One region of the Serinibacter arcticus genome, then DNA from elsewhere that is predicted to be linked to it. Evidence: predicted binding sites of a transcription regulator. Region 1 holds the regulator's gene; the other holds the start of a gene.
What was found. Region 1 encodes LexA, which represses DNA repair genes until DNA is damaged. Its sites were predicted from a motif close to TCGAACANNTGTTCGA; they were not measured.
Positions count from the first base shown of each region.

Region 2: the regulator LexA is predicted to act here: its motif matches at 1,318-1,333, upstream of C8046_RS12485 (HNH endonuclease signature motif containing protein).

Region 1 is NZ_PYHR01000002.1:981,952-990,093, reverse strand. Features, by position in the region: gene hflX (GTPase HflX) at 1-825, shown strand, start outside; gene C8046_RS04510 (ATP-dependent DNA helicase) at 827-2,818, shown strand; gene C8046_RS04505 (L-lactate dehydrogenase) at 2,829-3,815, shown strand; gene lexA (transcriptional repressor LexA) at 3,912-4,661, opposite strand; gene C8046_RS04495 (LysM peptidoglycan-binding domain-containing protein) at 4,936-5,337, shown strand; gene nrdR (transcriptional regulator NrdR) at 5,441-6,019, shown strand; gene C8046_RS04485 (DUF5302 domain-containing protein) at 6,109-6,342, shown strand; gene serA (phosphoglycerate dehydrogenase) at 6,428-7,627, opposite strand; gene C8046_RS04475 (HelD family protein) at 7,664-8,142, opposite strand, start outside.
Region 2 is NZ_PYHR01000002.1:2,779,737-2,787,878, reverse strand. Features, by position in the region: gene C8046_RS12490 (carbohydrate ABC transporter permease) at 1-728, opposite strand, end outside; gene C8046_RS12485 (HNH endonuclease signature motif containing protein) at 1,499-3,565, shown strand; gene C8046_RS12480 (hypothetical protein) at 3,730-4,167, shown strand; gene C8046_RS12475 (phosphatase PAP2 family protein) at 4,154-4,876, opposite strand; gene C8046_RS12470 (NADP-dependent oxidoreductase) at 4,931-5,869, shown strand; gene C8046_RS12465 (hypothetical protein) at 5,873-7,180, opposite strand; gene C8046_RS12460 (MarR family winged helix-turn-helix transcriptional regulator) at 7,607-8,142, shown strand, end outside.

The sequences.
Region 1 (8,142 bases):
GGCGCCGGCGCGGGCATGGGCTCTCGCGGACCCGGTGAGACGAAGATCGAGCTCGACCGCCGCCGCATCCGCAACCGGATGTCGAAGCTGCGCCGCGAGATCGCCGCGATGGCGCCCGCCCGGGTCACCAAGCGCGCCGTCCGCAACGCCTCGACCGTGCCCGCCGTGGCGATCGCCGGCTACACCAACGCCGGCAAGTCCTCGCTGCTGAACCGCCTCACCGGCGCCGGCGTGCTGGTGGAGAACGCGCTGTTCGCGACGCTCGACCCGACGGTCCGCCGGGCCGAGACGCCCGACGGCCGCGCCTACACGATCGCCGACACGGTCGGCTTCGTCCGGGCCCTTCCGCACCAGCTCGTCGAGGCGTTCCGCTCCACGCTCGAGGAGGTCGGCGAGGCCGATCTGCTGCTGCACGTGGTCGACGCCTCCCACCCCGACCCCGAGGGACAGATCGCCGCCGTCCGCGAGGTCCTCGCGGACATCGACGGTGTCGACGAGCTCGTCGAGGTCCTCGTGCTGAACAAGGCCGACATCGCCCAGCCCGAGACCCTCGCGCGGCTGCACGCGGCGACCGAGCACACCGTGGCCGTCTCCGCCCGCACGGGCGAGGGGATCGAGGAGCTGCGCGAGCTCGTGGCGCAGCTGCTGCCGCGTCCGCAGGAGACCATCGACGTCGTCGTGCCGTACACGCGCGGCGACCTGGTCAGCCAGGCGCACACCACGGGCGAGGTCGTGGGCGAGGAGCACCTCGAGCAGGGCACCCGCCTCCGCGCCCGGGTGGACTCCGGCCTCGCGGCAGCGCTGCGCGACGCCGCCGTCGGCTGACGTGGCGGACCTGGGGGTCGACGCCGCGCTGGACCTGGTCGTCGCCGACCGCGGCGGCCAGCGCCGCGAGGGGCAGCACGAGATGGCGCGCGCCGTCGCCGAGGCGCTGGAGGGCGACACGCCGCTCCTGGTCGAGGCCGGGACCGGCACTGGCAAGTCCTTCGCCTACCTCGTGCCGGCGGTGCTCCGCGCCGTCCACCACGGCGAGCGCGTCGTCGTCTCGACGGCGACGCTGGCCCTGCAGCGGCAGATCCTCACCAAGGACCTGCCCGCCGTCGCCGGCGCGCTCGAGGGCGCGCTCCCACGCCGCGCCGAGGTCGCCCTGCTCAAGGGCTGGCACAACTACGCCTGCAAGCACAAGGTCTCGGGCGGCTACCCCGACGAGGCACCCACCCTGTTCGAGGTCGAGGCCCCGGCCGAGCACCCGGGCGCCGACGCCGACGAGGGACTCGGCGCGCAGGTCGTGCGGGTGCGGGAGTGGGTCGGCACCACCGAGACCGGTGACCGCGACGAGCTGGTCCCCGGCGTCAGCGACCGCGCCTGGCGCCAGGTGTCCGTCACCAAGATGGACTGCATCGGCCAGCGCTGCCCGATGCTCGCCGAGTGCTTCCCCGAGCGCGCCAAGAACGCGGCGCGCGAGGCCGATGTCGTCGTGACGAACCACGCGATGCTCGGGATCGCCGCGTCCGGCTCGCCCGGCGTGCTGCCCGAGCACGACGCGCTCGTCGTCGACGAGGCGCACGAGCTCACCAGCCGGTCGCGCTCGGCGGCCACCGCCGAGCTGAGCGGCCCCAGCGTCGAGCGGATGTCCCGGATGGTGCGCCGGCACGCCGGGGTGCTCGTGCCGGAGCTGGAGGAGTGCGGCGCCCGCCTCGCCGCCGCGATCATCGCCGTGCCCGCCGGTCGGCTCCCGGACGGGCTGACGCCCGCGCTGCAGGAGGTCGTGACGCTCCTGGCCGCCGCGTGCCGCGAGGCGCTGAGCCTGACCAAGCCGTCGGGCGGCGGCGCCAAGGACGGGGGCGACGGCGGGCTGCAGATGGCCCGGTCGGCCCTCACCCTCGGGGTCGAGATCGCCGACCGGCTCCTGTCCGACAACGTCGCCCAGCGCCGGGACGTGCTGTGGTGCGACGAGCGCAGCGACGGCTCGAAGCGGCTGTTCGTCGCGCCGCTCGAGGTCGCGGGCCTCGTCGCCGAGAACCTATTCACCGACCACTCCGTCGTCCTGACGTCCGCCACGCTGCGGATCGGCGGTCAGTTCACCCCGGCCGCCCACGACGTCGGGCTGCACGACGCCTCGGCCTACCGCGAGCTGGAGGTGCCGGCGCCGTTCGACTACGCGCGGCAGGCCATCAGGTACGTCGCCTCCTCGTTGCCCGCCCCGGCCGCCGGGGGCGGCGGACCCGAGGCCCTGGCCGAGATCGTGGCGCTGCTCGAGGCTTCGCGGGGTGGCTGCCTCGGTCTGTTCTCCTCGCGACGAGCCGCCGAGCGTGCCGCCGAGCACGTCCGTGAGACCACCGACCTGCCGGTGATGTGCCAGGGCGAGGACTCGATCGGGGAGCTGGTGCGTGCCTTCCGCGAGGACCCCGAGGCCAGCCTGTTCGGGACGCTGTCGCTGTGGCAGGGCGTCGACGTCGCCGGTCTGACCAACCGCCTCGTGATCATCGACCGCATCCCGTTCCCGCGGCCGGACGACCCGGTCGTGCAGGCCCGGTCGGAGGTGGCCGCGAAGCGCGGCGCGAACGCGTTCCTGGCGGTGTCGGCCGCGCACGCCGCGCTGCTGCTCGCGCAGGGCGCCGGACGGCTGATCCGGTCGACGAGCGACCGCGGCGTCGTCGCGATCCTCGACTCCCGCATCAGCACGGCCCGCTACGGGTCGTTCCTGCTCCGCTCGCTGCCCCCGATGTGGCCCACGACGAACGGCGAGATCGCGCGGTCCGCGCTGCGACGCCTCGCCGAGGAGGCGACCCAGGTCCCGGCGGCCGCGGACGCCTAGGCTGGGAGCCATGAGCGCACCCACCGTCCCGCCGCCCTACACGGGCCGTCCCGTCTCCACGGTCGCCATCGTCGGCGCCGGTTCCGTCGGGGCGACGCTCGCCTACGCCGCGCTCGTGCGCGGCGCCGCGCGCCGCGTCGTCCTGTACGACATCAACAAGGCGAAGGTGACGGCGGAGGCCGCCGACATCGGGCACGGCATCGAGTTCATCTCGCAGGCCACGATCGAGGGCAGCGACGACATCGAGATCTGCCGCGACGCCGACCTCGTGGTGTTCACGGCGGGGGCCAAGCAGGACCCTGGTCAGCCGCGGATGGAGCTCGCCGCGAAGACCGTCGGACTGGTGAAGAAGGTGCTGCCGACGCTCGTGGACATCGCCCCGAACGCGATCCACATGATGGTCACCAACCCCGTCGACGTCGTGACCTACGCCGCCCAGAAGATCACCGGGCTGCCGTCCAGCCAGGTGTTCGGTTCGGGCACGGTGCTGGACTCCTCGCGGCTGCGGTTCGAGATCTCCAAGGAGTGCGGCGTCGCGGTGCAGAACGTCCACGCCTACGTCCTCGGTGAGCACGGCGACAGCGAGGTGCCGGTCTGGAGCTCGGCGAGCATCGGCGGCGTCCCGCTGCTGGACTGGCGCGGACCTGGCGGCTCGCCGCTGTTCACGGAGGAGGTGCGGAGTCGTATCGGGCACGACGTCGTGCACGCGGCCTACAAGATCATCGAGGGTAAGGGCGCCACGAACTACGCGGTCGGCCTCGCCGTCACCCGCATCATCGAGGCCGTGCTCCGCAACGAGCACCGCGTGCTGCCCGTCTCCACCCGCGTCGACGACGAGTTCCTCGGGATCTCCGACGTGTGCCTGTCCATGCCGACGATCGTCGACGCCCGCGGCGCCCGGGAGCGCCTGGGGGTCCCGATGAGCCAGCACGAGCTGACGCTGCTGCGCGAGAGCGCGACCCACATCCGCGACGCGGCCCGCTCGCTGGGCTTCTAGCCGGCGGCCCGTCCCCGATCGGCGACGGCGAGCCCAGGACGACGACGGCGCCCCCACCCTCGCGGGTGGGGGCGCCGTCGTCGTGGGGAGGGTGGATCAGATCCGGCGCAGGACCGTGACGACGCGGCCGAGGATCTCGGCGCTGCGCCCGTCGATGGGGGAGAAGGCGGGGTTGGCCGGCAGCAGCCACAGCGCGTCGGGCGTGCGCTTGAACGTCTTGACCGTGGCCTCGCCGTCGATCATCGCGGCGACGATCTCGCCGTTCTCGGCGACGTTCTGGCGGCGGACGACGACCCAGTCGCCGTCGCAGATGGCGGCGTCGATCATCGACTCGCCGACGACTTGGAGCAGGAACAGGTCACCGTCGCCGACGAGGCGGCGCGGCAGCGGGAAGACGTCCTCGACGGCCTGCTCGGCGAGGATCGGGCCGCCGGCCGCGATCCGGCCGACGAGCGGGACGTAGCTGGTGTCGGCGTCGCTCGGCTCCGGGAGCATGACGACGGCGCGGCCCGCCACGTCGTCCCGGCCGCGGTCGGGACCGGGGTCGGGCGTGCTGGCGGCGAGAGCGGCCGCGTCGCTGCGCGGCGTCAGCCCCGGCGCCGCCGAGATCACGGGGGGCTCGGAGACGACCTCCATGGCGCGCGGGCGGTTCGGATCGCGGCGGAGGTAGCCCTTGTCCTCCAGCTGCTGCAGCTGGTGCTTGACGCTGGAGGGCGAGGTCAGTCCGACGGACACGCCGATCTCCCGCATGCTCGGCGGGTAGCCGCGCTCGGCGACCGACGTCCTGATCACCTCCAGCACCGCTCGCTGCCGCACGGTCAGCACTCGGGGGTCCCGCGTCGCCATCTCTGTCTCCCTCGTCGATTCCTGGTCTGCGCCTGCTGTGGTGCCGCCCGACCACTCGTTCCGTCCCGGCCGACGAGGTCGGGCTGACCGGTGGTCGCCCCGGCCCCCGGCGTCGATGTCAGTGGTCGGTGGTGTGCTGCTCGTAGGACAAGCGTACGACTACCGACCGCTCCAGGTGCGACACGTGTTCGAACCGGAGTGTCGACAATCCCGACGCCATGTCCTACTGTATCGAACAGACGTACGACGAACAAAGGTTCGAAGGGAGAAAATCATGAGCACGATCGCGACTTTCCCGGGGCGTGTCGCCCCTGTCCGCACGGGTGTCTCCGCGGCGCGTTCCGCCGCCGATCGCCAGATTCGCCCGGGCGCGGCCCCCACCTCCTCGCGGATGCGCCTGACGCGCCGCGGCCGGGTCGTGCTCGTCGGCCTCGGCCTGGCCGTCGCGGCGGTCGCCGGCTCGGTGGCCGGGCAGGCCGTCGCGGGGGCACCGGCCGTCGAGCAGGCCACCACGACGCTCGTCGTGGCACCGGGGGAGACCCTGTGGACGATCGCCGAGGGCATCACCGCTCCGGGCGAGGACGTCCGCGACGTCGTGGCCGTGATCGCCGAGCTCAACGAGATGGACAGCTTCTCGCTGATGGCCGGCGAGGAGCTTCTGCTGCCCGTCTCCTGACCGGGGACGCCCCGCTCGCCGAACCGGCTGCGGCCGGCGCCGTGGAACAATGGGTCGCCCTCGTCACCCGGCCGGGTGGCACCCGCCACGGTTCGGAGAAGACGTGCACTGCCCGTACTGCCGCAACACCGACTCGCGGGTCGTGGACTCGCGCACGAGTGACGACGGCTCCCAGATCCGACGGCGTCGACTGTGCCCGGCGTGCGGCCGCCGATTCTCCACCGTGGAGACCACGAGCCTCTCGGTCGTCAAGCGCTCCGGGGTGGTCGAGCCGTTCAGCCGCGACAAGGTGGTCGCGGGTGTGCGCAAGGCGTGCCAGGGCCGACCGGTGACCGACGACAGCCTGGCGCTGCTCGCCCAGCGCGTCGAGGAGAGCGTCCGAGCCAGCGGCGCCGCCGAGATCGACGCGCACGACGTCGGGCTGGCGATCCTCGGTCCGCTCCGCGAGCTCGACGAGGTCGCCTACCTGCGCTTCGCCTCCGTCTACCAGGACTTCGCCTCGCTCATCGACTTCGAGTCGGCCATCGCGGCGCTCCGAGCGGACCACGAGGCCCGTCGGACGGCGGCGGGCGGTGCCGCGACCGCCGACGACCCCGACGCCTCCGACTCCTCCGACGTCTCGGGCGCCGGGGCGGACCCGTCGTCGGCCGCGGACGACGGAGCGGCCCGACCGGAGGCCTGACGTCGCATTTCCCTGGCGTCCCCGACTCGGGCGCGCCATGCTGGACGAGACGGGACCGAGCTGGTGCCCGTGGACGAAGGGAGCACGTCATGACCGCGCAGAACGACGAGACGCCGACGCAGAAGGACACCGGGACGTCGGACGCCGAGACCACGGCCGGCGCCCCGACCGACGACGTCAAGGAGCGCTTCCGGGCCGCCCTCGAGGCCAAGCGTGCGGGGCAGCAGACCCGCGGCGGGGGCGCGCAGGACAGGGACCAGCTCGCGGGTCACGCCAAGGACGGCGCCCACGGTCACAAGGTCTTCCGCCGCAAGTCGGGCTGAGCCCGGTCCGAGCGTCGACCCGTCGGCGACGGCCTGCGGGCGAGGGCCTGCGGGCGACGACCTGTACGCGACGATCCCGGGGGCGTCAGCCCAGCTGGCGCACCCGGATCGTCGTCGGCAGGGCCTCGAGCTCGGCGATCACGGCACCGGTGACACCGCCGACGACGTCGGTCACCGCGTAGCCGAACTGGCCCCACGTGCCGAGCACCTGGTACTCGACGTTCGCCCCGCTGTCCGCGAGCGAGTCGTTCAGCTGGGCCATCACGCCCGGGACGTTGCGGTGCAGCAGCACGATCCGCTGCGAGCCGGGCTTGGGCGGGTCGAGCACGAGGCCCGGGATGTTGACGGAGAGGTTGGTCGCCCCCGTGATCGAGTAGTCGCGCAGCTTGGTCGCCACGAACTGTCCGATGTCGTGCTGAGCCTCCTCCGTGGAGCCGCCGATGTGCGGCGTGAGGATGACGTTCGGCAGACCGCGGAGCTCGCTGCTGAAGTCGTCACCCTTGGACTTGGGCTCGTGCGGGAAGACGTCGACGGCCGCGCCGGCGAGGGTGCCGTCGAGGATCCGTTCGCGCAGGGCGGCGTAGTCCACGAGGAAGCCGCGCGAGAGGTTGAGGAAGATCGCTCCGTCACGCATCGAGGCGAACTGGGCGGCGCCGAACATCCCGGCGTTCCCGGGGCGGCCGTCCACGTGCAGCGTGACGATGTCGGACTCGGCCAGGAGGGCGTCGAGCGAGGGCAGCCGTCGGGCGTTGCCGAGCGCGAGCTTCTCCGCCGTGTCGTAGAACACGACGCGCATGCCCAGCGCCTCGGCCACCACGGACAGCTGGGTCCCGATGTTGCCGTAGCCCACGATGCCGAGCGTGCGACCACGCACCTCGTGCGCGCCGTCGGCGGACTTGTTCCAGACGCCCTTGTGGAGCGAGGAGTTCTGCACCGTGAGGCGGCGCGTGAGCGCGATGATCTCGCCCACCGCGAGCTCGACGACGGAGCGCGTGTTGGAGAACGGTGCGTTGAAGACGGCGACGCCGGCGTCCGCCGCGGCCGTCAGGTCGATCTGGTTGGTCCCGATGCAGAAGGCTCCGACGGCGTCGAGGGAGGACTCCGCGAGGACCGCGGCGGTCACCTGGGTCTTGGACCGGATGCCGAGGACGGACACCCCCTCGAGCGCGGCGGCGAGCTCGGACTCGTCGAGCGCGCCCTTGGCGGTCGTCACGTCGTAGCCGGCGTCCTCCAGGAGCGACACGGCGAGCGGGTGGATGTTCTCGAGAAGCAGGGCGCGAGGCACGTGCCCATTGTCACCCCGCCGCGCCGGGCGCCCAAATCAGGAGCCGGGCAGTCCCACGGGCTGGTTGCCCACGAGCGTGAGGCTCCTGGTGGGACGGGTCATCGCGACGTACGCGTCACCCCGAGCCATGCTGCCGACGTCGAGCGCCACCACGGCGTCGAACTCCAGTCCCTTGGCCGCGACCGGGTCGAGCACGACCACCGGGGCGGTGAGGTCGACGGTCCCGGTGACACCGAGGCGCTCCCGCAGCCCGGCCAGCTGTGCGCGCGGGGCGATGACCGCCGTCGTGCCGCCGAGCTCCCGCGAGCGCGCCACCTCGTCCTCGACCGTCCCCTCGGAGATACGGAGCGCTCCGTCCAGGTCGCGCGCCGAGACGACGGGCGAGGCGGTGAGCTCCACGCCGTCGCGTTCGGCCGCGGCGCGCAGGACCGCGGTCGCCGCGTCCATCACGCTCGCGGGCGTGCGGTAGTTGATCGTCAGCTCGGCCTGGCGCCAGCTCCCGCGGACGACGGCGT
Region 2 (8,142 bases), 1.8 Mb from region 1:
GACCCGATGATCGAGAAGATCAACGCCACCGCGATCGAACCCTGGATCGCGGGCATCTTGATGTGACGGATCACGTGATGCTGACGCGCCCCGTCCAGCTCGGCCGCCTCGTACAGCGAGACCGGGATCGTGCGGAGGCTGGAGTAGAAGATCAGCATGTTGTAGCCCACGAACGACCACGTCACGATGTTCCCGATCGCCAGCAGCACCCACTCCGGCCCCAACGGGTTGGGGATGCTCCACCCGAAGAAGTCGTTGATGTAACCCACCAGACCAAACCTCGGCCCGTACATGAACCCCCACATCAGAGCCGCGACCACCGCCGGCACCGCGTACGGCATGAACACACTGATGCGGAAGAAGTCCTTCCCGTACAGGCGGCCCGAGTCCACCGCCAGGGCCACGAGCATCGCGATCCCCAACATGATCGGAACCTGCACCACCAGGAACAGGCTCACCCGGCCCACACCGTTCCAGAACTGCGCATCACCGAACGCCCGGACGTAGTTGTCCAACCCCACGAACACCGTCCCCCCCACCAGCTGGGAACGGAACAGGGAGATGTACAGGGAATAGGCCAGAGGTGCGATGAACACCAACGTGAACACCGCCATGAACGGCCCCACAAAACCCCACCCACCCCACGCCACCCGCGCACGACGAGCACGGAACGGGACACCAGCACCCACGACATCCGCCTGCTGAGGAGGCACCACGGCCTGCGTCATCGGAGCAGCCCCGACGCCGACAGGCGGTCACCCGCACCAGGCCGGCCGAGCTCGCGCACGGCAAGGCCGTACAGGGTCACGAGGCGGTGCGGGTTCCGGAGGCTGTGCTGGCTCAAGACGTCTCCTTCGACGGTTTCCATCGGCCCTGACTGCGTAGTCAGGATCCGCGATGGCACGACAGTAGGCCCGACTGACTACGTTGTCAACGACGCGTCAGCTACCCCGACGGAGCCCCGCACCACCGGCGAGGGGTTTACGCACTATCGGCGAGGGGTTTCTGCACCACCGGCGAGGGGCTTCTGCACCACCGGCGAGGGGTTTCCGCACCACCCGCGAGGGGCTTCCGCACCACCCGCGAGGGGCTTCTGCACTGCCGGCGAGAGGTTGGCGCACCGCTCGCGAGAGGCTCCGGCGCCCCTCGTTCAACAACTACGCGCTACCGATCCCCCTACGTGCACCCAGAAGCTGTCCCGCGAGTCGGACCGAGGGCACGAGTCGCTGCCGCCGAGATCCACAGGGTTACCCACCGCCGAAACCTGTATCCACAGATCGCGCCAAACCCCTTCCCATCGCACCCAGACAGCGTAAACTGTACGCATGTTCGAGAACGGATCCGGAGCAACCCCCACCACCGTGTGGGGTCTCGGATTCACGCCCACCGAGGACCCCGACACCATCCGTGACCGCCTCGGACTCACCCAGCCCGACGACGGAGGCCCCCGACAGAGCTGCTCGAGCGTCTGCTGCAGCTGTCGGACTTCACCCACCTCATGACCCTGGACCCCGGTGAACTCCTGGAAACAGCAGCCGCGTTCGCCGCTGTCGCCGGCTGGGCCGAAGCCGGACTCCGCGCCACCGCCACCCGGCTCCACACCCGCCACGGCATCCTGGACGCCAACCGACTCGCCGCTGACGTCCCCGGCGCCCCCGCACGGGTCGAGCGAGGTGGCCCCGCCGCCGACGAGCTCGCCATGCGACTCGGCCTCAGCCGGCAACGAGCCGCCCGACTGGTCGGGGAAGGACACCTGCTGGAGAGCACCCTCCACCCCGTCGGGACCGCCCTGGCCGCCGGACACATCGACGCCGGCAAGGCCGCGATCTTCACCGACCTGCTCGCCACCCAGGAACCAGCCGTCTGCTTCGCCGTCACCGACCAGGTCCTCCCCGCAGCACCGGGACTTCCCCACCACGCCCTGAAGAAGCGGATCCAGGCCGCCCTGATCCAGACCGACCCCACCACCGCCCACCACCGCGCCCTCCAGGCCGCCACCCGCCGACGGGTCGAGCACCCCCGACTGCTGCCCGACGGCCAAGCCTGCCTGCGCGTCATCGCCCCCGCCCTGGACATCGCCGCCATCTACACCGCCACCGAAGCAGCAGCCAAAGCAGCCCGCGCCACCGGCGACCCCCGCACCCTGGACCAGCTCCGCGCCGACGCCCTCACCACCCTGGCCACCACCGCCCTCAACAACGGCACCCTCACATCCGTCCCCGGATGCCACACCCTCCTCACCAACGACGACACCACAGCCACCAGCACCGGCACCGGCACCGGTGCGGGCATCGGTTCGAGGACCGGCAGCGGCACCGCGAGCGTTGGCGTTGGCGTTGGCGTTGGCGTTGGCGACGCCACGATCCGATCAGGGTCGGGCACGGGCCCCGTGGCGTCCTTCGACGACCTCATCGAGCTGGCCAAGCGCGAGCACCATGCAGCCGAGAACGACCCCAGCCCACTCGGCCAGGTCCGCCGCACCCTCGACGCCGCAATCGAGGCCGTCAGCGCCCGCACCAGACAACGCCTCGGACACCCACCCACCAGCACCAGCACCGGCACCGCTACCGGCAGTCAGGGTCCAGCCTCGATCGCCGACGCCCTCCTGCACCAGGACGCCGAGAGCGCCAACGCGCCCACCCAGCCCGACAGCACCCAAGACCTTGACCCCGGCAACGGCCTGGCCGACCCCACCGAACAGTTCCGGCCATTCGTGCCGTTCTCCGGTACTACCTCCCGGCTGACGCTCGCCCTGGCCCCCGAGCACCTCACCGAGCCCGATCCCGACCACATCGACCCCGTCCACCCCTGGCAGGACGACCTCGCCCTCACCACGAACGAGTCGCAGTGGCGGTTCGAAACCTACGAAGCCCCCGAAACCTGCCGCACCGGCATCGACGTCCCCGAACTCCTCGGCTTCGCCCCCCTGGACCCGACCACCGCCCGACTCCTCGCCGCCCACCCGCCCCGCTGGCTCACCATCACCACCGCCCTCGCCGACATCACCCAACAAGCAGACCGCGAACGTCAGGCTCAACGGGATCGAACCAGCCAGGCGGACGCCGACTCTCAGGCCCGCAGCACTGACGCCAGCACCACCGAACCCATCAGTGCCATCGGTCCCGGGGACGCCAACAGCTACCCGCCGTCAACAGCGGCCCCGGGCGAGGACACCACGCGCTACTGGCCGCCCTCCTTCAACCCCGCACCCCACCTCGCCACACCCAACTACCGCCCCGGCGCCGAGCTCGACCGCCTCGTCCGCGCGCTCCACCCCACCTGCATCGCCCCCGCCTGCACCGTCGCCTCAACCGCCTGCGACAACGACCACGCCGTCGAATGGCCGTCTGGTCCTACAGACGCCCCCAACCTCCGCCCCCTCTGCCGCCACCACCACCGACTCAAGACCCACCACGGCCACAGCTACCGCATCACCCCCGACGGCTCCACCATCTGGACCACCCCCACCGGCCACACCTACCACCGACCCCCAGCAGGCGACACCCGCCTCATCGGCACACCACGACGACACCGACGGGGAGCTCGCAATGGCAACGCGGTGTGAGACGGCGAGCCAGCGGGCCGGGCCGGGCCGGGCCGGGCCGGGCCGGGGTAAGTCAGCACGAGACCCACGACATCCGCACCTCCCTGCCCTACCCGAACACCCCCCCAGCCCGCCCTGTCAGACCCCTCTGACAAACTCGAACCTCACCGACGAACGGACCCCCGATGCCCCACATCAGCCCGCTCACCGACGACGTCGTCGGCGAGATCCTGTCCGTCGCGCCGGACGGCTACGCGCGCCTCGGCCTGATCCCCGAGGCCGATCCCGAGGAGGTGCTGCGCGCCGTCGAGGACGTGCTCCACCTCCATCGCCGTGGCGGGGACGAGCTCGACAGGCAGGACCTGATCACGCTGGGCGTCGTCGTCGGTGACGTGTTCGTCCGCAACCTGGGCTGGGAGTGGGCCAACCTCACCTACCCCGACGGGGCGACGGCGTTCGCCGTCCTGGACGAGACCCACGCCGTCGGGAACCAGCCGATGAACTGGGTCTACGACATCGCCGGCAACGCCAACCGCGAGATCGCTCTGGTGCTGGGCTACAACCTCGTCGCACGTGGCGAGTGGCCGCCGGCCCAGCCGGGCGACGCCCTCATGCTGCACTGACCGCGCGGGACTGCCGACCCTCCCACTCGCGACTCAACGGCTTCCACATCGCCGCGCCGATCAACAGCACGACCCCGACGGCGACGGCGAGCCCGCCGAGCGTGTCCGTGAGCCAGTGGACGCTGAGGTACGTGCGAGACACGAGCATCGCGAGCGCGTACAGCACCGCGACGACCCAGAACCACGCCCGCCCGACGAGGATCGCGAGCACGAGCGCCATGACGCACGCGTTCGCGACGTGTCCCGACGGGAAGGAGCCGGCGTCGCTGGTCACGAGCATGTCCTGCGGCCGCTCGCGGGCGTAGAGGAACTTCAGCAGCTGCACCAGTGCAGCGCCCGCGACCGTCGAGACGAGGAAGTACAGCGCTCCCCATCGTCGACCCGCGAGCAGCAGCACGAGAGCGACCACCAGCGGCACCACGACGATCCCGAGCAGGTGCCCACCGAACTGGTCCAGCCCCCGCGCCACGGCCATGAACCACGGCGCGGCGTCACGCATCGACGCCATCAGGTCCGCCCACCCGCGGTCGAGCGCGTTCTCACCGCGGAAGCCGAACATCACCACGAGCCCGATCACCACGGAGACCACGACGGCGAGCCCGCCGGCGACGGCGGCCTCCCGCCGGCGCGGACGATCGTCGGCGGGATCCACCGGTGTCGCAGCACCCACGGGGTCGGCACCGGCAGCTGCATCAGGAAGATCGGGCATCTCGCCACGCTACAACGGGGAATGGCTCCCCTCCCGGACACGTTGGCCCTCACCATGAAGGCAATCACGTACTCCGAGTTCGGCTCCGCCGACGTCCTCACCCTCACCGACCTCCCCGAGCCCCACATCGGCCCGGACACGATGCTCGTCAAGGTGGTCGCCGCCGGCGTGAACCCCGTCGACCACAAGATCCGCGAGGGCTACCTGCAGGGCCTCATCGACGCGACCTTCCCCGTCGTCCCGGGCTGGGACGTCGCCGGCGTCGTCGTGAAGCCGGGCCTGGACACTCCCGAGTTCGCGGAGGGCGACGAGATCCTCGCGTACGCGCGCAAGGACTCGCTCGACGGCGGATCGCTCGCCGAGTACATCGCGGTCCCGGTCCGCACGGCCACCCGCAAGCCCGCGGCCCTGTCGTTCGAGCAGGCCGCAGCCCTCCCGCTCGCGGGCCTCACCGCCCTCCAGACGGTGCGCCGCTCCGGCGTCCGCGAAGGACAGACGGTCCTGGTCCACGCCGCCGCGGGCGGTGTCGGCTCGATCGCCGTCCAGCTCGCGGTCCACGCCGGCGCACGCGTCGTCGGCACAGCCTCGCCCCGCAACCACGACTTCCTCCGGTCCCTCGGCGCGACGCCGATCAGCTACGGCGAGACCCTCGTCGCCGAGGCGAAGGACGCCGCCCCCGACGGCTTCGACGTCATCCTCGACTACGTCGGCGGCGACGCGATCGAGACGGCGCCCGCGCTGCTCGCCCGCGGCGGCACGATCACCTCGATCACCGACGCCCGCGCCCGCACCGAGCTCGGCGGCCACTACGTCTGGGTGCGCCCCAGCTCCGAGCAGCTGGGCGAGCTCGCGCAGCTGGTGGCCGACGGCGTCGTGCGACTCGAGATCGCCGAGACCTTCCCGCTGGAGCGGGCGGCGGACGCGCACCGCGCCGTCGAGACGGGCCACGTCCGCGGCAAGGTCGTCGTCACCGTCGCCGACCCCACCGCCTGAGCCTCAGACCGGCGGGGTGAGGAGGTCCGCGCGGACGCGACCGGTCTCCAGCAGGCCGAGCACCGCGCGGTCCCCCGCTCCCCGTCCGGGCACGACGGCGTAGCGCCGCACCTCGGCGTCGTCCGCCCCGTACCGGAACGCGGCGACCGCGACGGACGCGGGGTCGACCCCGGGCTCCGACCCCCACGCCGACCTCGGCCCCCCGATCGCCCGCGGGACGTCGACGAACGGACCGAGCACCCGCGAGCGTCGTCCGCCGACGCCTCGACCGTGCCGGCCACGCCGGACACCCGGCCCCGCGCCGTCGAGCCGGAGCCACCAGCGCCCCTCCGCGCCGGCCGCCATCAGCTGGTGCGCCCGCAGTCCCGGATCCTCGAAGGCTCGGGCCCCCGTGCGGCGCAGCTCCCGGGTCGACGGCGGCACCTCCGCCCCGCGGACGTCGGCGACCCGCCGCCACAGCTCCCCGAGCCCGACGGCGACCAGCGTCGCCTCGAGCGAGGCGAGCCACGCCGTCGAGGCCCGCAGCGCCTGCGTCATCGCCACGGCGTGGGCCCCCTCCCCCGTCAGCCCACCCTCGAGCGCATCCCCGCGCGCCGCGACGCCGAACGGTGCCTGCCAGCGGGTGTCCAGGTTGATCCCCGGCTGCGCCGCCGTCAGCCGCGACGGCGTCGCGAACCGTCCGCGCAGCGGGATCGCGACGGGGTGCCACCCCGCCCGCCGCCGGCCGAGACCGCCGTGGTGCGGCTCGCCGTCGCCGTCCACCGCTCCGGTGACGACGTCGGAGACGTCGCCCCCGCGCGCCGTCCACTCGTGCCAGGTGAGACCCCGCCGCTCCGCGCGGTCGATCCAGGTCGAGTGCGAGGCGAAGTCCTGCACGGCGTGGAGGCTGAGCCCCACCGCCTGACGGGCCGCCGGCACCGCGACGTCGTCATCGAGCCCAGCGGCCCACAGCAGCGCGCACACCGTGCCGCCCAGGTAGCGCCGCCACGTGGCGGCCACGTCCTGCGGTGTGGCCAGGTCGTCGAAGTGGAGCGTCGCGAGATCGGACCGGATCTCCCGTGCGGCCCGCACGCGGTCCGGACCACCGCCCCAGAGCCACAGCGGGTTGAGGAGGTAGTGGTCGACGTAGGTGGCGTGGAAGGCGATCTCGGACGCGGCGGCCTCGGACCACCCGACCGCACCGGCGGCTCGCCGGGTCAGGCCCTCGTGGTGCCAGGTGTCGGCATCCGGCCACGGCGCGAGGAAGGCCTCCGAACCGAAAGCAGGAACGAGACCGACGAGCGTGGTGGCGAGGCGGACGGGAGAGGTCACGTCGGCGATTCTGCCCGTCGTGGGGATCCCGCGGGCACCAGGGCGTCACCGCGTGGACGCCGGCACCGCCGACATCCACGCGGTAGGAACGCGGCCCCTGGAAATCACCCCCCTGTTTCCAGAACGCCGGCATCCACACCTGCACCGCGCCTTTACCCTGCCTCGTCGAAGGTCATTCGCGCCGCATTCCCGAACGCATCCGAACGCCGACGTCGAACAGTCCGCAGCCGCCCCGTTGCTCGCATCGCGCCGTCCGTCGATCGACGGACCCCGCCGTGCGGGATCGATCCCCCACGAACGTAGAGCGTCGGTTATCGTGACCCTCGGCATCGCCGAGCAGGCGGACGTACTACTTGTTGAAATTAGAACCACCTCCCGGTCTCGTTGAATTCGTGACATCCCGGGAGGGCGGGGCCGGGGGGCAACATGGCGATCAGCACACCCGAACGCGAGAACGACGGCTCACCGCTGCTGATGTGGCGGCTCATCGACGAGGCGGTCGAGTCCTTCGGCCGGGAGTCGACCGTCGACACGGACGCCATGCGTCTCGCCTTCACCCTGCGCGGCGCGAGCGGCGCGCTCGCGAGCGATCTCCAGCGGCGTCTCCGTCACGCCGACGCCTCCCCTCCCCGGACCCTCAACGCCCTCCTGCTCATGCACGTGCGCGGAGAGATCGAGCAGGGCGACCTCGTGCGGCACGGGGGGTTCTCGAAGGCGGCCGCGTCCACGCTCGTCGAGACTCTCGTGGCCGACGGACTCGTCCTGCGGCGGGGATCGAACCGCGACCGCCGCATCGTCCTGCTGTCGCTGACGGACGCCGGGCACGAGGTGTTCCTGCACGACCTCGAGGTGGCCAACAGGGGCGAGGCCGCGTGGTCGAGCGGGCTGACCCCCGCGGAGCGCGCGATGCTGGTCCAGCTCCTGGTCAAGCTGGTCGACCAGGGCAGCGACGGCGGGACGGA